DNA from 3 places in the Streptomyces sp. WAC03905 genome. Region 1 is predicted to be linked to each of the others. Evidence: predicted binding sites of a transcription regulator. Region 1 holds the regulator's gene; each other region holds the start of a gene.
What was found. The regulator HrcA, encoded in region 1, represses chaperone genes, less so after heat shock. The targets are predictions, from matches to a motif close to TTNGCACTCNGNNNNNCNGAGTGCNAA.
Positions count from the first base shown of each region.

Region 2: the regulator HrcA is predicted to act here: its motif matches at 8,348-8,374, upstream of groL (chaperonin GroEL).
Region 3: the regulator HrcA is predicted to act here: its motif matches at 3,947-3,973, upstream of groES (co-chaperone GroES).

Region 1 covers NZ_JBXYDZ010000003.1:5,269,577-5,279,589, reverse strand. Annotated here, with positions in the region: gene AC2RP6_RS26325 (carbohydrate kinase family protein) at 1-1,041, opposite strand, end outside; gene AC2RP6_RS26320 (ribonuclease Z) at 1,221-2,126, opposite strand; gene AC2RP6_RS26315 (histidine triad nucleotide-binding protein) at 2,130-2,489, opposite strand; gene AC2RP6_RS26310 (16S rRNA (uracil(1498)-N(3))-methyltransferase) at 2,569-3,312, opposite strand; gene AC2RP6_RS26305 (nitronate monooxygenase) at 3,309-4,400, opposite strand; gene dnaJ (molecular chaperone DnaJ) at 4,557-5,696, opposite strand; gene hrcA (heat-inducible transcriptional repressor HrcA) at 5,697-6,713, opposite strand; gene AC2RP6_RS26290 (MBL fold metallo-hydrolase) at 6,873-7,592, shown strand; gene AC2RP6_RS26285 (DUF3097 domain-containing protein) at 7,627-8,436, shown strand; gene hemW (radical SAM family heme chaperone HemW) at 8,450-9,682, opposite strand; gene AC2RP6_RS26275 (AMP-dependent synthetase/ligase) at 9,841-10,013, opposite strand, start outside.
Region 2 covers NZ_JBXYDZ010000003.1:4,302,321-4,312,333, forward strand. Annotated here, with positions in the region: gene AC2RP6_RS22050 (ROK family protein) at 1-527, opposite strand, end outside; gene AC2RP6_RS22055 (extracellular solute-binding protein) at 704-2,002, shown strand; gene AC2RP6_RS22060 (DUF3263 domain-containing protein) at 2,046-2,282, shown strand; partial or broken gene otsB (trehalose-phosphatase) at 2,322-3,171, shown strand; gene AC2RP6_RS22070 (alpha,alpha-trehalose-phosphate synthase (UDP-forming)) at 3,250-4,611, opposite strand; gene AC2RP6_RS22075 (glucosyl-3-phosphoglycerate synthase) at 4,670-5,620, opposite strand; SAM riboswitch class I at 5,807-5,964, shown strand; partial or broken gene thrC (threonine synthase) at 5,958-7,257, shown strand; gene AC2RP6_RS22085 (MoaD/ThiS family protein) at 7,294-7,572, shown strand; gene AC2RP6_RS22090 (cold-shock protein) at 7,971-8,177, shown strand; gene groL (chaperonin GroEL) at 8,506-10,013, shown strand, end outside.
Region 3 covers NZ_JBXYDZ010000003.1:3,267,382-3,277,394, reverse strand. Annotated here, with positions in the region: gene AC2RP6_RS17085 (LCP family protein) at 1-991, opposite strand, end outside; gene AC2RP6_RS17080 (sensor histidine kinase) at 1,128-2,519, opposite strand; gene AC2RP6_RS17075 (response regulator transcription factor) at 2,512-3,192, opposite strand; gene groES (co-chaperone GroES) at 4,117-4,425, shown strand; gene groL (chaperonin GroEL) at 4,537-6,165, shown strand; gene AC2RP6_RS17060 (ester cyclase) at 6,229-6,939, opposite strand; gene AC2RP6_RS17055 (SDR family NAD(P)-dependent oxidoreductase) at 7,045-7,818, opposite strand; gene AC2RP6_RS17050 (MOSC domain-containing protein) at 7,850-8,536, opposite strand; gene AC2RP6_RS17045 (LysR family transcriptional regulator) at 8,625-9,524, shown strand; gene AC2RP6_RS17040 (WhiB family transcriptional regulator) at 9,658-9,984, opposite strand.

The sequences.
Region 1 (10,013 bases):
GGTCGCGGCCGAGGGGATCAGGTCGTCCAGGAAGCCGTAGCGGCCGCGCAGCGCGTGCGGGGCGGCCCGCCACCAGTGGGCCACCTCCGGCCAGCCGGGGGCCGACAGGGAGCCGCCGAACTCCTGGACCGACAGGGCCGCGGTCAGCCCCGCGAAGGCCAGCCGGTCCGCCAGCGGCCAGCCCGCCAGGGTGCCGGTGACGAAGCCCGCCACGTAGACGTCCCCCGCCCCGGTGGGGTCCAGGGCGTCGACGGCGATGCCCGGGACGTGGGCCGTCTCGCCGGTGTGCCCGTCCACCGCGTACGAGCCCTCCGGGCCCATGGTCACCACCGCGATCGGCACCTTCTCGGCCAGGGCGCGGGCCGCCGCCCGGGGACACTCGGTGCGCGTGTACCGCATCGCCTCGCCCGCGTTCGGCAGGAAGGCCTCGCAGTGCTCCAGGTCGGCCAGGGCCTCCAGGTCCCAGCGTCCGCTCTCGTCCCACCCGACGTCCGCGAAGACCCGCGCGCCGCGCCGGGCGGCCTCGCCGATCCATTCCTCGCCGCGGCCGGGGCCCAGCGAGGCCACGGCGGCGCGGGCGCGCGGTGGGCACGGCGGGAGGGGCCCGGGGTCCGCGGGCGGAGGGGCCTCGTGGCCGTGGGAGACCATCGTGCGCTCGCCCTCGTACGCCATCGAGACGGTGACGGGGCTGTGCCAGCCGGGGACGATCCGCGACATGGACAGGTCGATGCCCTCGCCCTGCTCCAGGGCGTCCCAGCAGTACTCGCCGTAGTGGTCGTCGCCGAAGGCCGCGGCCAGCGAGGTGCGCAGGCCGAGCCGGGCCAGGGCGGTGGCCATGTTGGCGACGCCGCCGGGGCTGGAGCCCATGCCGCGCGCCCAGGACTCCGTACCGCGCACGGGGGCCGAGTCGAGGCCGGTGAAGATGATGTCGAGGAAGACCGTTCCGGTCAGGAAGACGTCGCAGCCCGGTTCCTCCGGGTCGCGCACCGGACCGAGCGGGTCGAGGGCTGCGGTGCGGCTGTCGAGGTCCCCACTGGTCACGGTGGTCTCCCCTGTCGGTTTCGAAGGGCCGTTTCTCGGTGAAAGCTGCCAGGTCTTCCCGCCCCGGGCGGGATCAAAACCCAGTGTGGCGCAGGTCACCCGGGACGTGCCCTCCGGGCCGATCACCTGAACCCGTGCGAGCCCGGCCCGGGGGCGGCGCGCACCCCGGGCCGCCCGTGTCAGCCCCGCTTCGGCAGCGGTACCCGCATCAGGTCCGCGGCCACCGTGAGTTCCCCTTCGAAGCCCGCCGCGCGCGCCTGGCGCTCGAACTCGGCGGGGTCGGTGTAGCGCTGCGAGAAGTGCGTCAGCACGAGGTGCCGTACGCCCGCGTCGCGCGCCACCCGCGCCGCCTGGCCGGCGGTGAGGTGCCCGTGGTCGGTGGCGAGGCGTTCGTCCTCGTCGAGAAAGGTCGACTCGATCACCAGCATGTCGCAGCCCTCGGCCAGCTCGTCCACACCGGGGCAGAGCCGGGTGTCCATGACGAACGCGAAGCGCTGCCCGGGCCTGGGCTCGCTGACGTCCTCCAGCGTCACCCCGCCGAGCCGTCCCTCGCGCTGGATCCGGCCCACGTCGGGGCCCTTGATCCCGTGCCGGGCGAGCTGTTCGGGCACCATCCTGCGCCCGTCGGGCTCGACGATCCGGTAGCCGAAGGACTCCACCGGGTGGGAGAGCCGCCGCGTCTCCAGGACGTACGAGGCCGCCCGGGCCACCGGCCCGTCCTCGGACACCGGCTCCTCGCGCAGCGGCACGGTCTCCCGGTAGGCCGTGGCGTACCTCAGCCGGTCGAAGAACTTCTGCCCGGACGCCGGGTAGTGCGCGGCGACGGGGTGCGGGACCTGGTCGAGGTTGATCCGCTGGATCACCCCGGCGAGGCCGAGGCTGTGGTCACCGTGGAAGTGGGTGACGCAGATCCGGTTGATGTCGTGCGCGGCCACCCCGGCACGCAGCATCTGGCGCTGCGTGCCCTCGCCCGGGTCGAAGAGGATCCCTTCCCCGTCCCACCGCAGCAGGTAGCCGTTGTGGTTGCGGTGGCGGGTGGGCACCTGGCTTGCGGTGCCCAGCACCACGAACTCTCTGACGGACACGTGCTATCCCGGGGGCCACTGGAGGCCGCGGCCGCCCAGGACGTGGGCGTGGGCGTGCCAGACGGTCTGTCCGGCGCCGGAGCCGGTGTTGAAGACGATCCGGTAGCCGTGGTCCTCGATCTTCTCGTCGGCGGCGACCCGGGCGGCCTCACGCAGCACGTCGGCGGCGACGCCCGGCTCGGCGGCCGCGAGGGAGGCCGCGTCGGGGTAGTGCACCTTGGGGATGACGAGCACGTGCGTGGGCGCCTGCGGGTTGATGTCCCGGAAAGCGACGGTGGTCTCGGTCTCCCGGACCACCGTCGCGGGGACGGCCCCCTCGACGATCTTGCAGAACAGGCAGTCGGCCTGCGGTTCCCCGGCCATTGCGCACCCTCCCGTGATGGTGATCGGTCGGGGCATCGTATCCAGCCGGACGCCCGCGGCGGGCGTGCGTTCCGGCCGGTCAGGCCCAGCGTCCGGTGCGGGCCAGCAGGACCGCCGCGGCCGCGGTGCCGGCGGTGGACGTCCGCAGGACGGAACGGCCCAGGCGGTACGGGTGCGCCCCGGCCGCGGCGAAGACCTCCAGCTCCTCCGGGGAGACCCCGCCCTCCGGGCCGACCACCAGGACGACGGAGCCGGAGGCGGGCAGCTCGGCCGTGGCCAGTGCCTGCGAGAGGGTGTCGCGGTCCTCGTGCAGGACCATCGCCAGGTCGGCGCCGGCCAGCAGCTCGGCGACCTGCTTGGTGGACATCGCCCCGGCCACCTCCGGGAAGCGGACCCGACGGGACTGCTTGCCCGCCTCCCGGGCCGTGGCCCGCCACTTGGCCAGGGACTTGGCGCCGCGGTCGCCGCGCCACTGGGTGATGCAGCGCGAGGCCTGCCAGGGCACGATCGCGTCCACACCGGTCTCGGTCATGGTCTCCACGGCCAGCTCGCCGCGGTCCCCCTTGGGCAGGGCCTGGACCACGGTGATGCGGACCGCGGGCTCCTCCTCCCGCCCGGCCGAGGTGACCGCGACGACGAGCCTGTCCTTGCCCTCGGCCGCCTTCACGACCGCCTCCGCCCAGCCGCCCCGGCCGTCGGTCAGGACCACCTGCTCGCCCGGGTTCAGCCGTTTCACGGACACGGCGTGCCGGCCCTCGGGGCCGTCCAGGACGTAGTCCGCCCCCGCGGGAACCTCTTCGACCACGAACACCGGGGCCGTCATGACGCACTCCTCATCTGCATTTCCTTCAACGTGTGCCGTGCCTCGGCCAGTTCCGCCGCCAGCACCTCCACCAGCTGCGCCGCCGGCAGCGCCCGGGCCAGCCGGTGCCCCTGGCCCGCCCACAGGGCCATGCCCTGGGGGTCGCCGGCCGCGGCGGCCGCCTTGCGCAGCCCGGAGGTCAGGTGGTGGACCTGGGGGTAGGCGGCCGGGGCGTAAGGGCCGTGCTCGCGCACGAAGCGGTTGACCAGCCCCCGCGCGGGCCTGCCGGAGAAGGCCCGGGTCAGCTCCGTCCGGACGAAGAGCGGATCGGTCAGCGCCTTCTTGTGCACGGGGTCCGCGCCCGATTCGGGACAGACCAGGAACGCCGTCCCGAGCTGCGCCGCAGCCGCGCCCGCCGCCAGCAGGGCGGCGATCTGCGCCCCCCGCATGACGCCGCCCGCCGCGATGATCGGCAGCCCCACGGCCTCCCGCACCTGCGCCACCAGCGCGAGCAGTCCCACGGACGCCGTTCCGTCGATCTGCGGGTCGTCGCGGTGGGTGCCCTGGTGGCCGCCGGCCTCGACGCCCTGGACGCAGACGGCGTCGGCGCCCGCCCGCTGCGCACTGCGGGCCTCCTCCACCGAGGTCACCGTGACGACGCTGTACGTACCGGCCTTGCGCAGGGCGGCGAGGGCCGCGGGGGCCGGACAGCCGAAGGTGAACGACACGACCGGGACCGGGTCCTCGAGCAGGATGGCGAGCTTGGCGTCGTAGCCGTCGTCGCTGGTGCCGATGATGTCCTCCTCGGCGAGGGAGATCTCGTACCAGCTGGCCTCGCCGGCCAGCTGCCCGCGGTACGCCTCCACCGCGGCCGGGTCGGCGCAGCCGGTTTGCGGCATGAACAGGTTGACGCCGAAGGGGCGCCGGGTGAGCGCGCGGACCTGCTTGATCTCCTGGTACATCCCGTCGGCGGTCTTGTAGCCCCCGGCCAGGAAGCCCAGCCCGCCCGCCTCGCACACGGCGGCCACGAGCGGCGGGCACGAGGCGCCGCCCGCCATGGGGGCCTGCACGATCGGGTGGGAGGAGAGACCGTTCGCCGCGGTGGACATGGACTGCATCGTGCCACGTCCGGCCCAGGGGGCCGAATCACCGCATTCGCCTGGCATAGTCCGCTTCCCGGCGTGCCAGGGGGCGGCTGAGGGACCACGCGAAGAGCCCGGCCGGGGTGTCCCCGGGCCGGGCTCGAAGCGGTGCTCGCGCTAAGGTCAGCGACCGTTGAAAGCGTCCTTCAGGCGGCTGAACAGGCCCTGCTGGCCCGGCGCGAACTGGCCCATGGGCCGCTCCTCGCCGCGCAGCTTCGCCAGCTGGCGCAGCAGCTCCTCCTGCTGGGCGTCCAGCTTGCCCGGGGTGGTGACCTCGACGTGGACGATCAGGTCGCCGCGACCGCCGCCGCGCAGGTGCGTGACGCCGCGCCCGTGCAGCGGGATCGCCTGGCCGGACCCGGTGCCGGGCCGGATGTCGATCTCCTCCAGGCCGTCGAGCGTCTCCAGCGGGCATTTGGTGCCCAGTGCGGCCGCCGTCATGGGGATGGTGACCGTGCAGTGCAGGTCGTCCCCGCGCCGCTGGAAGGTCGGGTGCGCCAGCTCGTGGATCTCCACGTACAGGTCGCCGGCGGGGCCGCCGCCGGGGCCGACCTCGCCCTCGCCCGCGAGCTGGATCCGGGTGCCGTTCTCGACACCGGCCGGGATCTTGACCGTGAGGCTGCGGCGGGAACGCACCCGGCCGTCGCCCGCGCACTCGTGGCACGGGGTCGGGACGACGGTGCCGAAGCCCTGGCACTGCGGGCAGGGCCGCGAGGTCATGACCTGGCCCAGGAAGGACCGGGTGACCTGCGAGACCTCACCGCGGCCGCGGCACATGTCACACGTCTGCGCCGAGGTGCCGGGGGCCGCGCCCTCGCCGGAGCAGGTGGTGCAGACGACGGCCGTGTCGACCTGGATGTCCTTGGTCGTCCCGAAGGCCGCCTCGTCCAGCTCCAGGTCCAGGCGGATCATGGCGTCCTGGCCACGGCGGGTCCGCGAGCGCGGGCCGCGCTGCGAGGCCTGGCCGAAGAAGGCGTCCATGATGTCGGAGAAGTTGCCGAAGCCGCCCGCTCCGAAGCCGCCGGCGCCACCGCCGCCGCCCGAGGAGGACAGCGGGTCGCCACCGAGGTCGTAGACCTGCTTCTTCTGCGGGTCCGAGAGCACCTCGTAGGCCGCGTTGATCTCCTTGAAGCGCTCCTGCGTCTTCGGATCCGGATTCACGTCCGGGTGGAGTTCACGCGCGAGGCGCCGGAAGGCCTTCTTGATCTCGTCCTGAGATGCGTCGCGGCGTACGCCGAGGACGGCGTAGTAGTCCGTGGCCACTTACGACTCCGCCAGGATCTGTCCGACGTAACGTGCCACTGCGCGTACCGCTCCCATCGTTCCGGGGTAGTCCATGCGGGTCGGTCCGACCACGCCGAGTTTGGCGACCGTTTCGCCGCCCGAACCGTAACCGACCGAGACGACCGACGTGGAGTTGAGCCCCTCGTAGGCGTTCTCGTGCCCGATCCTTACGGCCATTCCCGACTCGTTGGCCTCGCCGAGCAGCTTGAGGAGCACGACCTGCTCCTCCAGCGCCTCCAGCACCGGCCTGATCGTCAGGGGGAAATCGTGTCCGAAACGGGTGAGATTGGCGGTACCGCCGATCATCAGCCGCTCCTCCGCCTCCTCGACCAGGGTTTCGAGGAGGGTCGACAGCACGGTGGAGACCGTGCCGCGGTCGTCGGCCTCGAAGGACTCCGGGAGGTCCTTGACCAGCGGCGGCACGTCCGTGAAGCGACGGCCGACGACCCTGCTGTTGAGCCGGGCCCGCAGATCGGCCAGCGCGGCCTCGCCGAAGGGGTTCGGGCAGTCGACGAGCCGCTGCTCGACGCGTCCGGTGTCCGTGATCAGTACGAGCATCAGGCGCGCGGGAGCGAGCGAGAGCAGCTCCACGTGCCGGACGGTCGACCGGGTCAGGCTCGGGTACTGGACGACCGCGACCTGCCGGGTCAGCTGCGCGAGCAGCCGCACCGTACGGCCGACGACGTCGTCGAGGTCGACCGCTCCGTCGAGGAAGTTCTGGATGGCCCGGCGTTCGGGCGTCGACAGGGGCTTGACCCCCGCCAGCTTGTCGACGAAGAGCCGGTAGCCCTTGTCGGTGGGGATCCGGCCGGCACTGGTGTGGGGCTGCGCGATGTAGCCCTCCTCCTCCAGCACGGCCATGTCGTTGCGCACGGTGGCGGGCGAGACGCCGAGACGGTGCCGCTCGGTGAGCGCCTTGGAGCCGACGGGCTCCTCCGTCCCGACGTAGTCCTGGACGATGGCGCGCAGCACTTCGAGTCTGCGTTCGCTGAGCATCGCGCACACCTCCAGCGTGATCCGTTGCCGTGTTCTGCTTCTGCCGTGTTCTGACGTTCGTTGGCACTCTGTACGTTCGAGTGCCAGGAATCCCCCGCTCAGTGTACGGCCGGGTAGTAAGCCCCTGGCAAGGGAGGCCCGCCAGGGTAGCGTCGCGGCATGGACGTGCATTGGGAAGAGGCGGGCTGGGAACGGCTCACCGGACGGGCCGGCCGACGGCGTCTGCCGGTGTGGGACTGCACGGTGGGACTGGTGGTGGGGGACGAGTCGGTCCTTCTGGTCGACCCCGGTTCGAGCGTCCGCGAGGGCGCGGAGGTGCGTGCGCAGGCCGAGCGGTTGACGGGACGGAGCGTGACCCATCTCGCATTCACGCACGGTCATTTCGATCACGTCCTGGGCGCGGCCGCCTTCTCGGGGGTCGAGGTCTTCGGGGCGGTCGGGCTGGACGCGCTGCTCGCGTCGGGCCGTGAGGAGCTGCGCGGGGACGCGGTGCGCCACGGGCTCGGGGAGGAGGAGGCGGCCGAGGCGGTGGACCTGCTGGTGCTGCCCGGTCACGCGGTGTCCGGCGAGTGGACGCTGGAGCTGGGCGGGGTGCAGGTGCTGCTGGCCAACGTGGGACCCGGGCACACCGGGCACGACCTGGCCGTCTTCATCCCGGGCGAGCGCGAGACCGTGTTCTGCGGGGATCTGGTGGAGGAGTCGGGCGAGCCGTCGGCGGGCCCGGACGCGGTGCCGCGGCAGTGGCCCGCCGCCCTGGACCGGCTGCTGTCGCTGGGCGGCGAGGACGCGCTGTACGTGCCGGGTCACGGAGCGGTGGTCACCGCGGACTTCGTGCGTGCGCAACGCGCCACACTGGCGGCCCGTTCCGGCGTGTCGTAGGCGGAAGGCGCAGGGCTCTCCTAAGGTCGGCCGGATGCGCGAGTACTCCCCCGACCTGACCCCGCAGTGGAAGCGACCCAGGACCGTGCCGGAGGTCGCCGCGGAACCGGACCTCGTGGTCGAGGTGGCGGGTACGGACTTCTGCGGCGCGGTGGTGGCCTGCGAGGCGGGCACCGTGACCCTGGAGGACCGCTTCGGCAAGCGCCGGGTGTTCCCGATGGAGCCCCGGGGCTTCCTGCTGGACGGCGCGGTGGTCACCCTGGTCCGCCCGCCCCGGGGGCCGTCGGTGCCGTCCCGGACGGCCTCGGGGTCGATCGCCGTCCCCGGCGCGCGGGCGCGGGTGGCCCGGGCGGGCCGGATCTACGTCGAGGGCCGGCACGACGCCGAGCTGGTGGAGCGGGTCTGGGGCGACGACCTGCGCATCGAGGGCGTGGTGGTCGAGTACCTGGAGGGCGTCGACGACCTCCCGGCGGTGGTGGCGGAGTTCGGTCCGGCGCCGGACGCCCGGTTGGGGGTGCTGGTGGACCACCTGGTGCCGGGTTCGAAGGAGTCCCGCATCGCGGCCGCGGTGACCTCGCCGGACGTGCTGGTGGTGGGGCACCCGTACGTGGACGTCTGGCAGGCGGTGAAGCCGTCCGCGCTGGGCATCCCGGCGTGGCCGGTGGTCCCGCGCGGCCAGGACTGGAAGACGGGAGTCTGCAGGGCGCTGGGCTGGCCGGAGAACACCGGGGCCGCCTGGCAGCACATCCTGTCCCGGGTGAACTCCTACAAGGACCTGGAGCCCACCCTGCTGGGCCGCGTGGAAGAGCTGATCGACTTCGTCACGGCCGGCGGCGACGCCTGAACCGGTCGGGCGGTCAGTCGACCAGGTCGCGGACCACGGCGTCGGCCAGCAGCCGCCCCCGCAGGGTCAGGACGGCCCGCCCCGCCTCGTAGGGCGCGGGCTCCAGGAGGCCGTCCGCGAGGGCCTTGCGGGACGCGGCGAGACCGGCCGGGGCCAGCAGGGACAGCGGAACGCCGTCCACCAGGCGCAGCTCCAGCAGGATCCGCTCCACGCGGCGGTCCTCCTGGGACAGGAGCTCGCGCCCCGCGCCCGGGGAGCGGCCCTCCGCGAGGGCGGCCGCGTAGGCGCCGGGGTGCTTGACGTTCCACCAGCGCACCCCGCCCACGTGCGAGTGGGCGCCGGGGCCGGCGCCCCACCAGTCGGCGCCGCGCCAGTACAGCTCGTTGTGCAGGCAGCGTCCGGCCTCAGAGGTGGCCCAGTTCGACACCTCGTACCAGGCGTAGCCGGCCTGTGCCATGACCTCGTCGGCGATCAGGTAGCGGTCGGCGTGGACGTCGTCGTCGGTCATGGGGACCTCGCCGCGGCGGATCCGGCGGGCCAGCTGCGTGCCCTCCTCGACGATCAGCGCGTAGGCGCTGACGTGGTCCGGGCCGGCTCCGAGGGCGGCGGCGAGGGAGTCCCGCCAGTCCTGGTCGCTCTCGCCGGGGGTGCCGTAGATCAGGTCGAGGTTGACGTGCTCGAAGCCCGCCGCGCGCGCCTCGGCGACGCACGCCTCGGGACGGCCGGGCGTGTGGGTGCGGTCCAGGACCTTCAGGACGTGCTGCTTGGCGCTCTGCATGCCGAAGGAGAGCCGGTTGAAGCCCCCGGCCCGCAGCTCGGCCAGGTACGCCGGGTCCACGGACTCCGGGTTGGCCTCGGTGGTGATCTCGGCGTCGTCGGCCAGGCCGAACTCGTCCCGGATCGCGGCGAGCATCCGGACGAGGTCGGCGGCGGGCAGCAGCGTCGGCGTGCCGCCGCCGACGAAGACGGTGCGCACGGGCCGCGGGTCGTCGCCGAGGACCTTGCGCGCGAGGCGGACCTCGTCGATCAGGGTGTCGGCGTAGTTCTCGCGGGAGGCGAGCACGCCACCGGTGCCGCGCAGCTCGGTGGCCGTGTAGGTGTTGAAGTCGCAGTAGCCGCAGCGCGTGGCGCAGTACGGGACGTGCAGGTAGAACCCGAGCGGCCGCTCCCCCGCGCCCGCCAGGGCGTGCGACGGCAGCGAGCCGTCTTCGGGCATGGGTTCACCGTCGGGGAGTGCGGAAGGCATGCCCCCATCATCCCGCACCCGGTGCCGCGCTCCGCCCCGCGCGCCCCGGGCACTCGGGCCGTGGGGGCGGGGCGGGTGCGCGGAAGGGTGCGCGAACGGGTGTGCGGACGGGTGCGCGGGGCGGGCACGGCCCCGCCCCGCACGGGCCGCGGCGGCCGTCAGGCCTCGCGCGACCCCTCGTACATCTCCTCGATCAGGTGCTTGAACTCACGCTCGACCACCGGCCGCTTCAGCTTCAGGCTGGGGGTGAGGTCGCCGTGCTCGACGTCCAGGTCACGCGGCAGGATCCGGAACTTCTTGACCGTCTGCCACCGCTGGAGGCCCTCGTTCA
Region 2 (10,013 bases), 970 kb from region 1:
CAGTCGGGGCCGCCGGGGCGGACCACGATGTGTCCGATCTCGCCCGCGTACCCGTGGGCGCCGGCCTCGATGCGGCCGGCGATGCCGATGGCGCCGGCGATGCCGGTGCCGAGCGGCACGAAGAGGAAGCGGTCGGCGCCCCGGCCGGCGCCGATGCGGCCTTCGGCCAGTCCGCCCGTGCGCACGTCGTGGCCGAGGGCCACGGGGATGCCGCCGAGGCGCGCGGTGAGCAGCGCGCGCAGCGGTACGTCGCGCCAGCCGAGGTTCGCCGCGTAGACGGCGATCCCGTGGTCGGCGTCGACGATGCCGGGGACGGCGACGCCGGCGGCCGAGGCGGCCCGTCCGAAGCGTTCCCGGCCGGTGGCGAGGAGCTCGGCGGCGAAGTCCTGGATCGTCTCGACGACGGCGTCGGCGCCCCGCTCGCGGCCGGTGGCGCGGCGCGCTTCGTGCAGCAGGGTGCCGTCGGCGGCGACGAGGGCGGCCTTCATCCCGGTGCCGCCCACATCGAGGGCGATGACGTGTTTCACGGGTTTCACAGAGACAGTCTCGCGTGCTCGGCGGGGAAAGGTCTAGTCCATTGAGGGGGATTGTTGAGTGACCATACAAATCGGGCGTGCTGATGGGGAGCCCGATGTGGACGAGCCGCCAAAGTGGTGTAGACCTTACGTGGATCGTACGTACAACAAGGGGTGGATCGATACCTGTGAAGGGCCGTTACCTGAGCCTGGCCGCGTCGGGCGCCGCGCTGTGCCTGACCGCTGTGACGCTGACGGGCTGCGGAGCCGTCGACGGACTCACCGGAGACAACGAGGTGACCCTCCGGGTCGTGGCGGCCGACTACGGGGACAATCCGCAGAACTCCTCGACGGCCTACTGGAAGGGCCTCGCCGACGGCTTCCACAAGGACCACCCCGGCATCAAGGTCGAGGTCCAGGTCTTCTCGTGGTCCGAGGTCGACGCCAAGGTCGCCGAGATGGTCAAGGCCGGCAAGGCCCCCGACATCGCGCAGATCGGCGCCTACGCCGACTACGCCGCCGCCGACAAGCTGTACTCCACGGCCGAGCTGCTCTCGGTGAAGACCGAGGCCGACTTCCTCGCCCCGCTCGCCGACGCCGGCAAGGTCAAGCAGACCCAGTACGGCATGCCCTTCGTCTCCAGCACCCGGCTGCTCTTCTACAACGAGAAGCTCCTCACCGACGCCGGTGTGATCGGCAAGGACGCCAAGGGCTGGCAGCCGAAGAGCTGGGCGGACCTGGAGGCCGCGGCCAAGAAGCTCAAGGCGGCGAACGTCCCCACCCCCTTCGCGCTGCCGCTGGGCCGCGAGGAGGCGCAGGCCGAGACGATGATGTGGATGCTCGCGGGCGGCGGCGGCTACACCGACAACGAAGAGGGCTACTCCCTCGACTCCGCCGACAACGTCAAGACGCTGGAATTCCTGCGCGACAAGATGGTCGGACAGGGCCTCACCGGCCCGGTGGAGCCGGGCGGGCTGGACCGGCAGGCCGCCTTCGAGGCCTTCACCAAAGGCGAGGTCGGCATGCTCAACGGCCACCCGACGCTGATGAAGCAGGCCGAGGCCAAGGGCGTGAAGTACGGCATGGTCACCCTGCCGACGTCCGACGGCTCCCCGCAGCCCGCCATGGGCGTCGCCGACTGGGTGATGGCCTTCAAGAACGGCCACCGCGCCGAGACCGGCAAGTTCCTGGACTACCTGTACCAGCCGGACAACGTGACCGCCTTCACCGACAAGTACGACCTGCTGCCGGCCACCACCACGGGCTACCAGGCGAAGCAGGCCGCCACCAGCGGTCCCGCGGTCCGGCTGAAGCCCTTCCTGGCGGCGCTGCCCGGCTCACGCCTGTACCCGGCCGGCAAGAAGTCCTGGGCGGGCGTCAGCGAGGACATCAAGCAGAACATCGGCAGGACCGTCCAGCCCGGCGGACAGCCCGCCAAGGTGCTGGAGGACATCGCCACGGCGGCCCGCGCGGCGGACCCGCGCTGACCCGGCGCCGCCGACTGTCGGACGGCGGCGTTAGTGTGGCGGTATGACGGACGAGGGGCGGCTGACGGCCACGGAGGCCGCGGTGCTCGCGTACGAGGGACGCACGTGGCCGGGGCCCGGAGCCAAGGAACGGGCCATACGGGAAGGACTGGGGATGACCCCCGTCCGCTACTACCAGCTGCTCAACGCCCTCATGGACGACCCGCGGGCACTGGCCCACGCCCCGGGCACCGTCAACCGCCTGCGCAGGATCCGCGAAGCCCAGCGAGCGAGGCGGTAGCCGTAGCCGTCGTCCCCCCGGCCCGTTAGGGTCGTGCGTATGGGGACCCATCCGCACGACCTGCCGATGCCCGACACCGCAGCCGGACGCGAGGGGCTCGAAGCCCTGCTCCGCGCACCCCGCCGGTCCGTGGTCGCCCTGGACTTCGACGGCACCCTCGCCGACATCGTCCCGGACCCGGACCAGGCCAGGGCACATCCCGAAGCCGTTCCCGCGCTCTCCGCGCTCGCCCCCGAAGTGGACTCGGTGGCCGTGGTCACCGGACGCCCGGCGGGCGTCGCGGTCCGCTACGGCGGCTTCGCCGGGGTGCCCGGACTGGAGCACCTCGTGGTCCTCGGCCACTACGGCGCGGAACGCTGGGACGCCGTGACGGGCATAGTCCACGCCCCCGCCGAGCACCCCGGGGTGGCGGCGGTACGGGCCGAGCTGCCCGGGTTCCTGGACTCGATCGGTGCCTGGCGCGGCACCTGGATCGAGGAGAAGGGCCGGGCGCTCGCCGTCCACACCCGCCGCGCCGAGGACCCGGCGGCGGCCTTCGCGGCGCTGCGGGAGCCCCTGACCGAGCTGGCCGCCCGGCACGGGCTGATGGTCGAGCCGGGGCGGGCGGTCCTGGAAGCTCAGGCCCCCGGGCATGGACAAGGGCGTCGCCCTGACGGAGTTCCTGGCGGAACGGGACGCCGAGACGGTGCTCTACGCCGGGGACGACCTGGGCGACCTCGCCGCGTACTCGGCCGTCGAGAAGCGCAGGGCCGAGGGACTGCCGGGGCTGCTGGTGTGCAGCGGCTCGGCGGAAGTGCCCGAACTCGCCGCCCGCGCCGACCTCGTCCTCCCCGGACCGGGCTCCGTGGCCACCTTCCTGGCCGCCCTGGCCGTGGCCCTGCGGAGCTGACCCTTCGCTGCCGGGCGGCGCCGCTGCGGGGGCGCCGCCCCGGGCCCCGTGCCTCGAACGCAGGCGGGGCCGAATCCGTCAGGCCTCCAGGGCCGTGAGCTGGGCGCGGAACCAGGCGGCCGGGGGGAGGGCGGTCGCGGCGGCCGCCAGGCGCTTGGTGCGCTCCTCGCGCTCGGCATCCGGCATGGAGAGCGCCGCGTGCAACGCCTCGGCCGTCGCCGACACGTCGTACGGGTTCACCGTCAGCGCGTCCTCGCGCAGCTCCTCGTACGCCCCCGCCCCCGTCGACAGCACCACCGCGCAGCCCGCCTCCGACACCACCGGGATCTCCTTCGCCACCAGGTTCATCCCGTCCCGCACCGGGTTGACCAGCGCCACGTCCGCCATCCGGTAGACCGCCAGCGAGCGCGCGAAGTCGTCCTTCACCGACACCAGCACCGGCTGCCAGTCCTCCGTGCCGAACTCCGCGTTGATGTCCGCGGCCAGCTCCGAGACGGCCGCGGTGTAGTCCCGGTACACCTTAAGGTCCTGCCGCGACGGGTACGCCGAGGCCAGGTGCACCACCCGGCCGCGCCATTCGGGCCGGACCGTCAGCAGCTCCCGGTAGGCGTGCAGGCCCCGCAGGATGTTCTTCGACAGCTCCGTCCGGTCCACCCGGGCGATCGTCCTGCGGCCCGCGACCTCGGCCCGCAGCTCCGCCAGCTTCTCGTCCACCTCCGGCCGGTGCGCGAGCGCCCGCAGCTCGTCGGCGTCCACGCCCAGCGGGAAGACGGCCACGCGGCGTTCGTCGTCGGGGTGCGCGGCGTCCGCGAAGGCGTCGGCCCAGGCCCGGGTGTGGAAGCCCACCACGTCCGCCCCGGCCATCCCCCGCACCAGCTGCTCCCGGACGTCGCCCGGGAGCATGTCCAGGAACTCCCGCGACGCCCACGGCGTGTGCGTGAAGTGCGCGATCCGCAGGTCCGGACGCAGTTCCCGCAGCCGGCCCGGGACCAGCGCCAGGTGGTAGTCCTGCACCAGGACGCGGGCCCCCTGCTCCGCCTCCTCGGCGAGGGCGCGTGCGAAGGCCTCGTTGTACGCCGCGTACGAGGCCCACCGGCGCCGGAACTCCGCGTCGAAGACCGGCTCGCGCGGCACGTCGTAGAGGTGGTGGTGGGTGAACCACAGCACCGAGTTCGCGATGCCGTTGTACGCGTCGTCGTACATCGTGGGATCGATGTCCAGCATCCGGACGCCCGGTTCGGAGACGTCCCTGCGGACCGCCTCCCGGTCCGCGTCCGACAGCGCCGCGCAGATCCACAGGGCCCCCGGCTGCTCCGCGAGGGCCGCCGAGAGTCCGGACACGAGACCGCCCCCGCCGCGCCGGGCACTGAGGGTGCCGTCGTCGGAGAGGGTGTAGGAGAGCGGGCCGCGGTTCGCCGCGACGAGTACCTGAGAAGCCATGCGCCGAACCTAGCCCGGCCCGCGCTCGCTCAAACGTATGGACACGTCACGCGGCACGTCACGCGACGTGCCGCCGGCCGTACTCCTGGACGCCCAGCATCGGCGGCCGCTCCTCGGTGTCCACCGGGTGGGTGCGGGGCACGAAGCCCTCCGGCCCCCGCTCGAACTGGGTCAGCTCCGGCCGTACGAGGTGCCCGCGCGAGAGCCGTACCTGGGCCGTCCGGTAGATCGCCGCGGCCATCCGGCCCAGCGCCTGACCGTCCTGGTGGCGGTGCAGCCGGACGCCCACGTCCACCTGGGCCAGCGCGTCCAGACCGACGGTGTGCAGGGCGTCGACCAGCAGGCCCAGCTCGACGCCGTAGCCGACCGGGAAGGGCAGCCGCTCCAGCAGGGAGCGCCGTACGGCGTACTCGCCGCCCAGCGGCTGGACGAAGCCGGCCAGCTGCGGCCAGTGCAGGTTCAGCAGCGGGCGGGCGACCAGCTCGGTCACCCGGCCGCCCTGGCCCGGGGCGTCGCCGAGCGGGCGCTCGTACATCGCCTTGACGAACTGCACCTCGGGATCGGTCAGGAGGGGGCCGACGATGCCGGAGACGAAGGCGGCGGAGAAGTCCCGCAGGTCCGCGTCGACGAAGCAGACGACGTCCCCGTCGGTGACCAGCAGCGAGCGCCACAGCACCTCGCCCTTGCCGGGCAGCGCCGGGATCCGCGGCAGGATCTCGTCCCGGTGCACCACCCGTGCGCCGGCCTTCGCCGCGACCTCGGCGGTCCGGTCGGCCGAACCCGAGTCGATCACGACCAGCTCGTCCACGAGGGGGACCGGCAGTCCCTCGATCAGCTCACGCCGGATCACCTCGACGATCGCGCCGACCGTCGCCTCCTCGTCCAGCGCGGGCAGCACCACGCTGACCGTGGTCCCGGCCGCCCGTTTGAGGTCGAGCAGCTGGTCGAGCGGTCGGTCGGCGGCGGACCAGGAGCGGTCTGCCAGCCAGCGCTCCACCTCTTCCAGCACCCTCAGCACTCCCTGCGTGTCGGCGTTATGGGCCTTTATGTGATCCATCTCGCGGTTCGGACGGCTGTCTCAACCGCCCGGCCCTTCGGTTACAGTCTTGAACAACGCGAAGGACCACCGCATGCCGGGGGTCCCCCGCGTACAAACGCACCGGCGCGCCACAGAGCGCGTGTGCCGGTGCCATACCGCTCATCCAGAGGGGCAGAGGGACACGGCCCGTTGAAGCCCCGGCAACCCTCCAGTCGGTTCTCGCGATCGCGCAGCAGCGCTCGTCGACGAGGTCCCCGGCTAGGGAAGGTGCCAATTCCGTCTCATGGCGAAATGCGCCATGGGGAAGATGAGGAGAAAGGGCCTCGCCATCATGGCTGCACAGACTGTCGCCACCTCTGTCGATCTCGGACCTGCCAACGGCCTTTCCTGTCGTGAGTGCGGTACCCGCTTCGAACTCGGTCCCATCTTCGCGTGCGTCGAGTGCTTCGGACCGCTGGAAGTCGCCTACGAGCTCCCCACCGGTGACCCCGAAGCCCTGCGGGCGGCGATCGAGGCCGGCCCCGACAACATCTGGCGTTACGCGCCGCTGCTGCCCGTCCCCGCCGACGTGGCCTCGAAGCCCAGCCTGAACCCCGGCTTCACCAAGCTCGTCGACGCGCGGAACCTGGCCAAGGAGCTGGGCGTCACCGGCAAGCTGTACGTCAAGGACGACTCCGGCAACCCGACGCACTCCTTCAAGGACCGCGTCGTGGCGATCGCCGTCGAGGCCGCCCGCGCCTTCGGCTTCACCACCCTGTCCTGTTCCTCCACCGGCAACCTGGCCGGCGCCGTCGGCGCCGCGGCCGCCCGGGCCGGCTTCCGCTCCTGCGTGTTCATCCCGCACGACCTGGAGCAGGGCAAGGTCGTCATGGCCGGGGTGTACGGCGGCGACCTGGTCGGCATCGAAGGCAACTACGACGACGTCAACCGCTTCTGCTCCGAGCTGCATCGGCGACCCGCTGGGCGAGGGCTGGGGCTTCGTCAACGTCAACCTGCGCCCGTACTACGGCGAGGGCTCCAAGACCCTGGCCTACGAGATCTGCGAGCAGCTCGGCTGGCAGCTGCCCGACCAGCTCGTCATCCCCATCGCGTCCGGCTCGCAGCTGACGAAGATCGACAAGGGTCTGCAGGAGCTGATCAAGCTCGGCCTCGTCGAGGACAAGCCGTACAAGATCTTCGGAGCCCAGGCCGAGGGCTGCTCCCCGGTGTCGACCGCCTTCAAGGCCGGTCACGACGTGGTCCGCCCGCAGAAGCCCAACACCATCGCCAAGTCGCTCGCGATCGGCAACCCGGCGGACGGCCCGTACGTCCTGGACATCGCGCGCCGCACCGGCGGCTTCGTCGAGGACGTCAACGACGAGCAGGTCGTCGAGGCCATCAAGATCCTCGCGCAGACCGAGGGCATCTTCGCCGAGACCGCGGGCGGCGTGACCGTCGGCGTGACGAAGAAGCTCATCGAGAACGGGCAGCTCGACCCGGCGCTGACCACCGTCGTCCTCAACACCGGTGACGGCCTCAAGACCCTGGAGGCGGTGGCCGCGGACAGCGGGCAGACCGCCACCATCCGCCCCAGCCTGGACGCGTTCCGCGCCGCCGGCCTGGCCTGACCACCCTCCACGCACTACCGGAAAGGCAGTAGCGCCATGAGCGTCAACGTCCGCATCCCCACCATCCTGCGCACCTACACCGGCGGTCAGGCCGAGGTCCCGGCCGAGGGCGCGACCCTCGCCGAGGTCATCGCGTCCCTGGAGCAGAACCACCCGGGCATCGCCGCGCGGGTCCTGGACGACCAGGGCAAGCTCCGCCGCTTCGTGAACGTCTACGTCAACGACGACGACGTGCGCTTCGAGGGCGGGCTGGAGGCGGTGACGCCGGACGGCGCCGGCGTCTCGATCATTCCTGCCGTCGCGGGCGGCTGCTGATCCGGGGCTGAGTCCCGGCCAAGAAACCGAAATTACCCCCTCCGCTAAAAGCGGAGGGGGTAATTCTGCTTGATTGGGCACGGTAGAGTTGGGGAAGTCCCCTCCGCTGGACTTGCCCGCTGCATATGAACGGGTCGCGTGAGGGTCGACATCGGGTCAATGTGCAGGTGCGGTATGGGGCTTTGGCGAGATATGTCTGGCCCGAGTTGCCCTGGAAGATGCCAAATTTTCACTCTATTTCAATGTTTCTCGGTGTCCAGATTTCTCGTCGGATTGACCTGTTGCAGACAGCACTCGCGCAGATACATTCAGCCTCGGTCGAAGCGTTCCGACGCAAGTTCTGACCCGGTAACGCGAAGTGCGTTCCCGCGCAAGGGCCAGTAATAGGGGAGTTAGGCATGGCTCAGGGCACCGTCAAGTGGTTCAACGCGGAGAAGGGCTACGGCTTCATCGCGGTCGACGGTGGTGCGGATGTGTTCGTCCACTACAGCGCCATCCAGATGGACGGGTACCGCACCCTTGAAGAGGGTCAGCGGGTCGAGTTCGAGATCTCGCAGGGCCAGAAGGGTCCGCAGGCGGACATGGTCAAGCTCGCGCTCGGCTAGTCCCGGAGCCTCGACCACCGACGCTCGGTCTTCCGTCGAAGACCCGGAAGATCCACGAGGGGCCCACATCCCGGTCACGGGATGTGGGCCCCTCGCGTGTCGCCCGCCGCGCGCCCGCCCCGTCCTCGAAGCCGCTTGCACTCTCGGGGGTCGAGTGCTAATCATTGGCGTTAGCACTCTACGAGTGAGAGTGCTACTGAAACGAGGACCGGGTCGGTGAGGCCCGCAGGGTCCGGTGGGAAGGAACCGCCGGGCACGCAGGCCGTCCGTCGCGGGCGCGGGCGCGGTCCTGGGAGAAATCCACCGCTGTCCGGGAGGACCACTTCAGATGGCCAAGATCATTGCGTTCGACGAGGAGGCCCGTCGCGGTCTCGAGCGTGGGATGAACCAGCTCGCCGACGCCGTCAAGGTCACCCTTGGCCCCAAGGGTCGCAACGTCGTCCTTGAGAAGAAGTGGGGCGCCCCCACGATCACCAACGACGGCGTCTCCATCGCCAAGGAGATCGAGCTCGAGGACCCGTACGAGAAGATCGGCGCCGAGCTGGTCAAGGAAGTCGCCAAGAAGACGGACGACGTCGCCGGCGACGGTACGACCACCGCCACCGTCCTGGCCCAGGCGCTCGTCCGCGAGGGCCTGCGCAACGTGGCCGCCGGTGCCAACCCGATGGCCCTCAAGCGTGGTATCGAGAAGGCCGTCGAGGCCGTCTCCGCCGCCCTGCTCGCCCAGGCCAAGGATGTCGAGACCAAGGAGCAGATCGCTTCCACGGCCTCCATCTCCGCCGCCGACACCCAGATCGGCGAGCTCATCGCCGAGGCCATGGACAAGGTCGGCAAGGAAGGCGTCATCACCGTCGAGGAGTCCCAGACCTTCGGTCTGGAGCTGGAGCTCACCGAGGGCATGCGCTTCGACAAGGGCTACATCTCGGCGTACTTCGCCACCGACATGGAGCGCATGGAGTCGTCCCTCGACGACCCGTACATCCTGATCGTCAACTCCAAGATCGGCTCGGTCAAGGACCTGCTGCCGCTCCTGGAGAAGGTCATGCAGTCCGGCAAGCCGCTGCTGATCATCGCCGAGGACGTCGAGGGCGAGGCGCTCTCCACCCTCGTCGTCAACAAGATCCGTGGCACCTTCAAGTCCGTCGCCGTCAAGGCCCCGGGCTTCGGTGACCGCCGCAAGGCCATGCTCGGTGACATCGCCATCCTCACGGGCGGCACGGTCATCTCCGAGGAGGTCGGCCTCAAGCTGGAGAACGCGGGCCTGGACCTGCTCGGCCGCGCCCGCAAGGTCGTCATCACCAAGGACGAGACGACCATCGTCGACGGTGCCGGCGACAGCGACCAGGTCGCCGGTCGCGTGAACCAGATCCGCGCCGAGATCGAGAACTCCGACTCGGACTACGACCGCGAGAAGCTCCAGGAGCGCCTCGCGAAGCTGGCCGGCGGCGTGGCCGTCATCAAGGCCGGTGCCGCGACCGAGGTCGAGCTCAAGGAGCGCAAGCACCGCATCGAGGACGCCGTCCGCAACGCGAAGGCGGCCGTCGAGGAGGGCATCGTCGCCGGTGGTGGCGTGGCCCTGCTGCAGGCCTCCGCGGTCTTCGAGAAGCTGGAGCTCGACGGTGACGAGGCGACCGGCGCCAACGCCGTGAAGCTCGCGCTGGAGGCCCCGCTCAAGCAGATCGCCGTCAACGGTGGTCTCGAGGGTGGCGTCGTCGTGGAGAAGGTGCGCAACCTCCCGATCGGTCACGGCCTGAACGCCGCGTCCGGCGAGTACGTCGACATGATCGCCGAGGGCATCATCGACCCGGCGAAGGTCACGCGCTCCGCGCTGCAGAA
Region 3 (10,013 bases), 2.0 Mb from region 1:
AGCCCTCGACGGGGAGTGTCGTGAACCGCACCCTGCCGCCGGACAGGCTCTTCGCCTGCTTCACGAACGACAGCAGGTCCCACCCCTGATCGGTCACCACGTCCTGTTTCGCGGCGTCGACCAGCTTGATCAGCTTCGCCGGATCGGTGAAGGTCCCGGCCGAGTTCAGCTTCTTCGTCGCGCCCGCCAGGAAGGCCTGCTGCCGCTTCGTCCGGTCCAGGTCGCCGCCGGCCAGACCGTGCCGCTGGCGCACGAAGGCGAGCGACTGCCGGCCGTCGAGGGTTTGCGGGCCCGCCGGGAAGTCGGCGCCCGAGTACCGGTCCTTGACCGCCTTGTTCAGGCACACCGGTACGCCGCCCAGCGCGTCCGCCAGGTGGTGGAAACCGGCCAGGTTCAGCTCGGCGAAGTGGTCCACCGGCACCCCCAGGAAGGCGCGCACCGTGGCGATCTGGGCCGCCCGTCCCGCTTCCCGGCCCTCCCGCTCCAGCTGCCGGGAGTCCTTCACCCCCTGGGCGGCGAGCTGCCCCTCCTTGCGGGCCTTCGCCAGCCCGTAGGCCTTCTTGATCTTGTCCTTGCCGTGGCCGGGTATGTCGACGAAGTCGTCGCGCGGCACGGAGAAGGCCTGCGCCCGGCCGCCGTCACCGGGCACGTGCAGCAGGATCAGGGTGTTCGCGTTGTAGCCGCCGATGTCCGAACTGCCGGCGTGCAGCTTGTCGAGGATCTCCTCCGGCAGCGGCTCACCGTTCTGGTCACGGCGGCTGTCCAGGCCCATCAGCAGGATGTTGGTGTCGCCGAACTTCGACTTCTCGGCGCCTTCGAGGACCTTCGAGCTGCCGATGCCGGAAGCCAGGTCCTGGTACAGGTACCAGGCGCCCCCGCCCGCCATGACCACCAGCGCGCAGCTCGTGACCAGCAGCGTGCGGACCAGTCGCCGCCCGCGGGACGGGGGTCGGCGTCGGGTCGGCGTCGTCTTCCTCCGGTGGGCGCTCATGCCAGTCGATGCTGGGGCAGACCCGCTGAAGGAATCCTGAGGGTCCTGAAGGGGCGTTCAGGGCCGCCGCCCGTGCCCCGCCGCTGCCTGCGCCCCGCTCAATGCCCACGCCCCCGCCGCCCGCGCCCCGCCGCCGTTACCGGATCCGCAGCACCAGCCGCGCGCCCCCGGCCGGGGCCGGCAGCGCCCGTACGTCGCCCCCGTGCGCCCGCGCGATCTCCCGCGCGATGGCCAGGCCGAGGCCGGTGCCGCCGACGGCCCGGCTGCGGTCCGCGTCCAGCCGTACGAACCGCTCGAAGACCCGGTCGCGGTCCGCGTCCGGGATGCCCGGGCCGTCGTCCGTGACCTCCAGCACCGCCCAGCCGTCCTGCTCGGACGCCCGTACGGCGACCTCCGAGCGGGCGTGCCGCAGGGCGTTGTCCACCAGGTTGGCCAGGGCCCGCTCCAGCCGCGCCGGGTCCCCGGCCGCCGGTACGGGTGCCCGCGCGTCCAGCCGGAGCGCGACCCGGGCTCCGCCCCGGCGCGCCACGTCCTCCGCCGCCAGCAGCGCCAGGTCCACCGGCTCGGTCCGGGGCGGCGGCCCACCGTCGAGGCGGGCCAGCAGCAGCAGGTCCGCGGCGATCCGCTGGAGCCGCTCGGTTTCGGCCAATGCGGCCACCACCGACTCGCGGTCGGGGCGGTCCGCCGCCAGCGCGACCTCCAGCCGGGACCGTACGGCGGCCAGCGGATTGCGCAGCTCGTGCGAAGCGTCCGCGGTGAACTGCCGCTGCCGGGCGTCGGAGCGCTCCAGCCGGTCCAGGGTGGCGTTGACGGTCCGCGCCAGCCGCGCGATCTCGTCCGCCCCGCCCGGGTCAGGGACCCGCCGGTCCAGTTCGCTGGCCGTCACTGCCGCCAGTTCGGTCCGGATGTCGCTCACCGGGCGCAGCGCGCGGCCGGTCACCCACCAGGCCAGGGCCGCGGCGAAGGCGATCAGCGGGGGCGCGCCGGCGAGCAGGCCGACGGCGACGGCCCGGGTCGCGTCGTCGACGTCGCCCAGCACGGTTACGGCGTACACCGTCCGCCCGCCGGGCGCCGCGACGGCGACCACGGCGCGCCGGTGTCCGCCGGGGTGCTCGGGCGGGAGTACGGCCGGGCGGGGGTCCTCGCCGGGGCCCGGCCGCGGCGCGCCGTCCAGGTCGGGGCCGGGGCCGGGGTCGGGGCCGCCGCCGGTCGCGGCGACCGTGCGGCCGGCCGCGTCCCGTACGAGGACCAGGTCCACGCCGTTCTCGGGCGCGGGCAGCCGCCCGCCGGGCGGCGGGTTCCGGCCGTCGAGCTGGGCGGCGGCCCGGAGGGCGGCGAGCTCGGTGCGGCCGGTGGTGTTGTCGAGCAGGTTGGCGCGCAGCAGGGCGTGCAGCCACAGGCCGCCGCCGGCCAGTACGGCGGCCATGGCGAGGGCGGCGGCCGCGGCGGTGCGCGCCCGGATGCCGGGTCGCCTGCGGCGGGCGGTGCGGGCGGTGTGGGCGCGCCGGTGCGCTTCGGGGTCAGCCACCGTCGGGGGCCATGCGGTAGCCGGTGCCGTGGACGGTGAGGATCGAGCGGCGGCCGAAGGGTGCGTCGATCTTCTTGCGCAGCGAGGAGACGTACACCTCGACGATGTTCGGGTCGATGTGCTGCGGCGTGTCCCAGACCTCGTCCAGGATGTCCTGCTTGGCGACGGCCCGGCCGGGCTGCTCCATGAGGCAGGCGAGTACGCCGAGTTCGCGTGCGGTCAGTTCGATGTCCCGCTCGCCGCGGCGGCAGCGGCGGCCGCGCGGGTCCAGGACGAGGTCGCCGGCCTGCAGGACGCCGCGGCCGGAGGCCCCGGCGCGGCGGGCCAGCGCGCGGATCCGGGCGGCGAGGACCACGAAGGAGAAGGGCTTGGTGAGGTAGTCGTCGGCGCCGGCGTCCAGCCCGTCGGCCTCGTCGTGCTCGCCGTCCCGGGCGGTGAGCATCAGGACGGGCGTGGTGTCGCCGTGGGCGCGCATGCGGGTGCAGATCGCGTGGCCGCCGGGACCCGGGAGCATCAGGTCGAGCAGGACGACGTCGTACGGGCCGCCGGCGAGGGCCAGGTCCAGGCCGCGGTGGCCGTCGTGGGCGACGTCGACGAGGTGCCCGTCCGCGGACAGGCCGCGCCGCAGGGACTCGGCGAGGCCCTCTTCGTCTTCGACCACGAGAATGCGCACGTCCCAAGCGTCACATATCGCCCGCCGCCGCCTCTCCCGGGCTCCGCCCGGCCCCGCGGCATGCCCTGCGGTCGGCTCGGCTCGGCGTGTGCGAGCCGGTGCCCGGGCGCTGCCCGGGCCCGCGCCTCAATCGCCGGCGGGGCTGGATGGTCGGGCCGGGTCGGCCTGGTCGGTGCGGGGTGCCACGGCGGGGTGTCTCCTCGGCTCGGCGCGTGCGGGCCATCGCGGTGGTGCCCGGGGGTCGCGCGCTCGTCCTGCGGGGACACCCCGCCCTGTCCCCCCTCCCCTCACGCCACCGGCGGGGTGGGGACACGCAGGAGGGTCCCCGCAGGACGAGGCGCAACCCCCGGGTACTGCCGCGAACCGCCCGCGCGCGCCGAGCCGAGGAGATCCTCGTGCGGGGCACCACCCCACACCGAGACCCCGCCCAACCAGCCCCGCCGGCGTTTGAGGCGCGGGTCCGGGCAGCGCCCGGGACACCGGCCCGCACCGCCGAGCCGCCCGCAGGGCGCACCGCGCGGGTCCGGGCAGCGCCCGGGACACCGGCCCGCACCGCCGAGCCGACCGCAGGGCGCACCGCGCGGGTCCGGGCAGAGACCGGGACATCGGGCCGCACATGTCGAGCCGACCGCAGGGCATACGGCGCGGGTCCGGGCAGGGCCCGGGAGGATGGGCGGGCGCCCCCCAGCGCCCCCCAGGGCACCCCCGCGGGGCGTCCCCGCAGGGGGGTCGCGCAACGCCCGGGGGACGGGAATTGGCACTCCGCTTGACCGAGTGCTAATCGCCGGAATAGTCTCGCACCTGGCACTCACCCCCGGTGAGTGCCAACACAGCGACAGGCAGGTCCGGCACCCGCGACGACGGATCGACCTGGTCGCCACCTCAGACAGTTAACCCCGGATCTCCGAAGGGGGAGGTCGGACAGTGACGACCGCCAGCTCCAAGGTTGCCATCAAGCCGCTTGAGGACCGCATTGTGGTCCAGCCGCTCGACGCCGAGCAGACCACGGCCTCCGGCCTGGTCATCCCGGACACCGCGAAGGAGAAGCCCCAGGAGGGCGTCGTCCTCGCGGTCGGTCCGGGTCGCTTCGAGGACGGCCAGCGTCTCCCGCTGGACGTCACCGTCGGCGACATCGTGCTGTACAGCAAGTACGGCGGCACCGAAGTGAAGTACAGCGGCGAGGAGTACCTCGTCCTCTCGGCTCGCGACGTGCTCGCGATCGTCGAGAAGTAATTTCGCTTCACAGCACTGCTTTGAGCTGCGCCCCTGGTCACCCCGCTGATTGCCGGGCGGCGAGGGGCGCAGCCCGTTAAACCGAGTTTTCGAGAGGGCTGAACCGCTCCCATGGCGAAGATCCTGAAGTTCGACGAGGACGCCCGTCGCGCCCTCGAGCGCGGCGTCAACAAGCTTGCCGACACGGTCAAGGTGACGATCGGCCCCAAGGGCCGCAACGTCGTCATCGACAAGAAGTTCGGCGCCCCCACCATCACCAACGACGGTGTCACCATCGCCCGCGAGGTCGAGCTGGACGACCCGTACGAGAACCTGGGCGCGCAGCTCGTGAAGGAGGTGGCGACCAAGACCAACGACATCGCGGGTGACGGCACCACCACCGCCACCGTGCTGGCCCAGGCGCTGGTCCGCGAGGGTCTGCGCAACGTCGCCGCGGGCGCGTCCCCGGCCGCCCTGAAGAAGGGCATCGACGCCGCGGTCAAGGCCGTGTCCGAGGACCTCCTCGCGACCGCCCGCCCGATCGAGGACAAGTCCGACATCGCCGCCGTCGCCGCGCTCTCCGCGCAGGACGCCCAGGTCGGCGAGCTCATCGCCGAGGCGATGGACAAGGTCGGCAAGGACGGTGTCATCACCGTCGAGGAGTCCAACACCTTCGGCCTGGAGCTGGAGTTCACCGAGGGCATGGCCTTCGACAAGGGCTACCTCTCGCCGTACATGGTCTCCGACCAGGAGCGTATGGAGGCCGTCCTCGACGACCCGTACATCCTGATCAACCAGGGCAAGATCTCCTCCATCCAGGACCTCCTGCCGCTGCTGGAGAAGGTCATCCAGGCGGGTGGCTCCAAGCCGCTGCTGATCATCGCCGAGGACGTCGAGGGCGAGGCGCTCTCCACCCTCGTCGTCAACAAGATCCGCGGCACCTTCAACGCGGTGGCCGTCAAGGCCCCGGGCTTCGGTGACCGTCGCAAGGCGATGCTGCAGGACATGGCCACCCTCACCGGTGCCACCGTCATCGCCGAGGAGGTCGGCCTCAAGCTCGACCAGGCCGGTCTGGACGTGCTGGGCTCCGCCCGCCGCGTGACCATCTCCAAGGACGACACCACCATCGTCGACGGTGCGGGCAGCTCCGACGAGGTCCTCGGCCGCGTGAACCAGATCAAGGCCGAGATCGAGGCCACGGACTCCGACTGGGACCGCGAGAAGCTGCAGGAGCGCCTGGCGAAGCTCGCCGGCGGCGTCTGCGTCATCAAGGTCGGCGCCGCCACCGAGGTGGAGCTCAAGGAGAAGAAGCACCGTCTCGAGGACGCCATCTCCGCGACCCGCGCCGCGGTCGAGGAGGGCATCGTCTCCGGCGGTGGCTCCGCGCTCGTCCACGCCGTCAAGGTCCTCGACGGCAACCTCGGCCTGTCGGGCGACGAGGCCACCGGTGTCGCGGTCGTGCGCCGCGCCGCCGTCGAACCGCTGCGCTGGATCGCCGAGAACGCGGGCCTCGAGGGCTACGTCATCACCTCGAAGGTCTCCGAGCTCGACAAGGGCCAGGGCTTCAACGCCGCCACCGGCGAGTACGGCGACCTGGTCAAGGCCGGCGTCATCGACCCGGTGAAGGTCACCCGTTCCGCGCTGGAGAACGCCGCCTCCATCGCCTCCCTGCTGCTCACGACCGAGACCCTGGTCGTCGAGAAGCCGGCGGAGGACGAGGGCGACGCCGGTCACGGCCACGGTCACGGCCACAGCCACTGACCCGCTCCACGTCGAAGGCCCCGTTCCGCAGCCGCGGAGCGGGGCCTTCCCCGTGTTCGGGCCTCAGCTGCCGTAGGGCGTTCCCGTTCCGCCCATCTGGCGCTGCAGCGCTCCGGGGTTGTAGTGCCACCAGCCCTCGGTGATCTCTCCGTCCTGGCACCGGAAGGTCGTGGTTCCGGACATCTCGTACGTCTTACCGGTCGGTGCGACCCCCATGAACTCTCCCTTGTGGGTGCCGCGCCAGTTCCACACCGTCGTGACCATGTCGCCCTCGGCCACCTGGGCGGTCGGCTCGAAGGCCATGTCGAAGGCCGCCCGCCACCTCTCCATGTCGGCGCGCATGCCCTCGCGCCCGATGACGGTGGCCTCCTCCTTGCTGACGTCGTGGTCGATGTAGTTCGTCGCGAAGCACTCGTCGAGGACGCTCATGTCCCCGGCCATGGCGGCGTCCCGGAACACCCGTGTGGCGAGCTGCTTGTTGAGGTGCTCGTCGCGGACCACGTCGAGGTTCATGAACGTCGGCATCCCCTCGCAGAGGGCCACCATCTCCTGGAACATCCGGTCCGTCTCGGGGAGCTGAGAGTTCCTCATGGCCTCCTCGTACGAGGCGAATTCCACCATGTCCACGTAGTGGTTCCGGGCCTCGCGGTCCTGGCCGATCATCGTGTGCGTGGCGGTGCGCCTGCCGCTGCTCTGCTCCGCCCAGCGGTCGATGAGCGCGTTCATCTCATCGAACCGCGTGGTCTCGTAATCGATCACCTGTACGAATGTCATCGCGTCGCCTCCCGCCTGAGATGGGACACGTCCAGTTTAGGGAGGTCTGACCCGATCGGCGGTTCCGGCAGGGCTGCGACGGACGCCACCGACGAGTCACGAACGCTACTGGGGCCCGTACTTGCGGCCCGTGCGCGAGGACATCCCGCCGAGCAGCCCGCGCGGCGCCAGCTTCACCACGCCCATCAGCGCCTTGTACCGCGGGTCCGGGATCGACACCGTCTTCCCGCGCGCCAGATCGGCCAGCGCCGCCGCCACCAGCTTGTCGGCGTCCAGCCACATCCAGCCGGGGATGTTGTCCGTGCCCATGCCGGCACGCTGGTGGAACTCCGTCCGCACGAAGCCGGGGCACAGTGCCATCAGCCGGACCCCCGACCCCGCCATGTCCCGCGCCGCGCCCTGGGTGAACTGCACGACCCAGGCCTTGCTGGCCCCGTACGTACCGCGGGGTACGAAGGCGGCCACCGACGCCACGTTGATCACGCCGCCGCGGCCGCGCGAGCGCATCGACTCCGCGGCCGCCGAGGTCAGCCGCAGCACCGCCTCGACGTGGACCTTCAGCATGGTCAGCTCGTCGGCCATGGAGACCTCGAGGTACCGGCCCTTGTTGCCGAAGCCCGCGTTGTTGACCAGCAGGTCGACCGGGTGCGTACGGTCGTCGAGGCGCTTCTCGACCGCCGCGATGCCCTCCTCCGTCGCGAGGTCGGCGGCCAGCACCTCGGCCTCGATGCCGTGCAGGTCGTGCAGCTCCGTGGCCTGTTCGCCGAGCCGCTTGGTGTCGCGCGCCACCAGCACGAGGTTGTGCCCCTGGGCGGCCAGCCGCCGGGCGAAGGCGGCGCCGATGCCCGCCGTGGATCCCGTAATCAACGCAGTCGTCATAGGCGCAACCTAGCCGCCCCGGATGACAGCGTTATCGCGCCCCGGCCCCCGCCCCGTACTTCTCCACGTACTGGCGCACCGTCTCGTGCGCCGCCGGCTCCATCGCAGCCCCGGCGGCGAGGGTGCGCGGCAGCAGGGCGCGCTCGGTGGTGAAGGCGCGGAACCACATCTGCACCGTCACGTCGTGGTCCGGCCTGTGGATGATCTCGATGGGGTCACCGGGGGACACCGAACCCTCTTCGATCACCCGCAGGTACGCGCCCGGCCGGGCCTCCCGCGTGAACCGCCGGACCCAGCCGGCCTCGCCGAGCACGCCCTGGAAGGTCCGGCACGGGATGCGGGCCGAGGCCACTTCGAGGACGAGGTCCGCGCCGACCCGCCAGCGGTCGCCGAGCCGCGCGGTGTTCAGGTCGACGCCGGAGGTCGTGAAGTTCTCGCCGAAGAGCCCGCCGGGCAGTTCGCGGCCCAGTTCGCGCTCCCACAGGTCCAGGTCCTCGCGGGCGTACGCGTAGACGGCCTGGTGGTCGCCGCCGTGGTGGCGCCGGTTGCAGACCGCGTCACCCTCCAGGCCGCTGCCGAGGCCGGTGGCCTTGGCGCCGGGGGCGAAGACGCGGACCGGACCGGGGACCGGGCGCTTGCCGATGCCCGTCACCCCGCTCTCGGCGTCGGTGTACTCGGAACGGGTCGCGGTGCCGACGTTGACGGAGATCAGATGCATGGGGCCCATGCGCACAGATTATCCGCGCGGCCCCAAAGCGTCACTGAGGTATTCGCACAGGCATCAAAGTGGGCCTTATGCTCAAGGGGTGATCGAGGCACGTCATCTCCGGGTACTGCGCGCCGTCGCCGGGACCGGATCCTTCTCCGCCGCCGCGCGCGAACTCGGCTGCACCCAGCCCGCCGTCTCCCAGCAGATGAAGGCGCTGGAGCAGTCGGCCGGCACCCCGCTGCTCATCCGCACCGGCCGCGAGATGCGGCTGACCCAGGCGGGCGAGGCCCTGGTCCGGCACGCCGCCGGGATCCTGGCCGGGCTGACCGCCGCCGAGGAGGAGGTCGCGGCCATCGCCGGGCTGCGCGCGGGCCGGGTGCGGCTCGTGTCCTTCCCGAGCGGCAGCTCCACCCTGGTGCCGACCGCGCTCGCGGCGATGCGCTCCGAGCACCCGGGCACCCGTATCTCCCTGGTCGAGGCCGAGCCGCCGCGGTCGGTGGAGATGCTGCGCGAGGGCGACTGCGACCTGGCGCTGGCCTTCCGCTACGGCGGGGCCGCCGGGTCGGCCGCCGAGTGGGACGACCTCGTGGTGCGGCCGTTGCTGACCGACCGGCTCGTGGGGCTGGTGCCCGAGGGGCACGCCCTGGCCGGGGCGGAACGCGTGGGCATGGCGGAGCTGGCCGACGAGCCCTGGATCGCGGGCTGCCCGCGCTGCCGCCGCCATCTGGTGGAGGTGTGCGAGGACGCGGGCTTCACCCCGCGCATCGACTTCGCCACCGACGACTATCCGGCGGTGGTCGGCCTGGTCGGAGCGGGGCTGGGCGTCGCCGTGCTGCCGGAGCTGGCGGTGGAGTCCGTACGGGCCAAGGGCGTCAGCGCGGTCGCCGTGGAGCCGGCCGTGGAGCGGGAGGTCGTGGCGCTGACGCTGCCCGACCTGGCCCGGGTACCGGCGGTGGCCGCGACCCTGGCCGAACTGGAGCGCGCGGCTGCGCGCTGACGCCGGACGCGTCGGCCGTACGCGCCGGGGCGCATACGGCCGAACGCGTGGAACCGGGACCGGGCGGCGACGGGACGCGCCCGGGCGGACGGGTGGTGCGGAGGAAACGTTCCTTCCGTCGTTTCGTCGGCTCTCAGTGCGGCGCGATCGGTCCGATCGCACTCGACGCGGGAATCAGTCGGTGCCGGGCGCGGCCCATCAGTTCCTCGCGTTCGTCCTCCGTGAGGCCGCCCCACACCCCGTAGGGCTCACGGACGGCGAGTGCGTGCGCGGCGCATTCCGAACGAACCGGGCATCGCATGCAGACCTCTTTAGCCGAGGCCTCGCGCGCGCTCCTGGCCGCGCCCCGCTCGCCTTCCGGGTGGAAGAAGAGGGAGCTGTCGACCCCGCGGCAGGCGGCTAGCAACTGCCAGTCCCAGAGGTCGGCGTTCGGTCCGGGGAGGCGGGAGAAATCTGCCATTGGTAGTCCTCTTGGTGCCGGTACTGAGG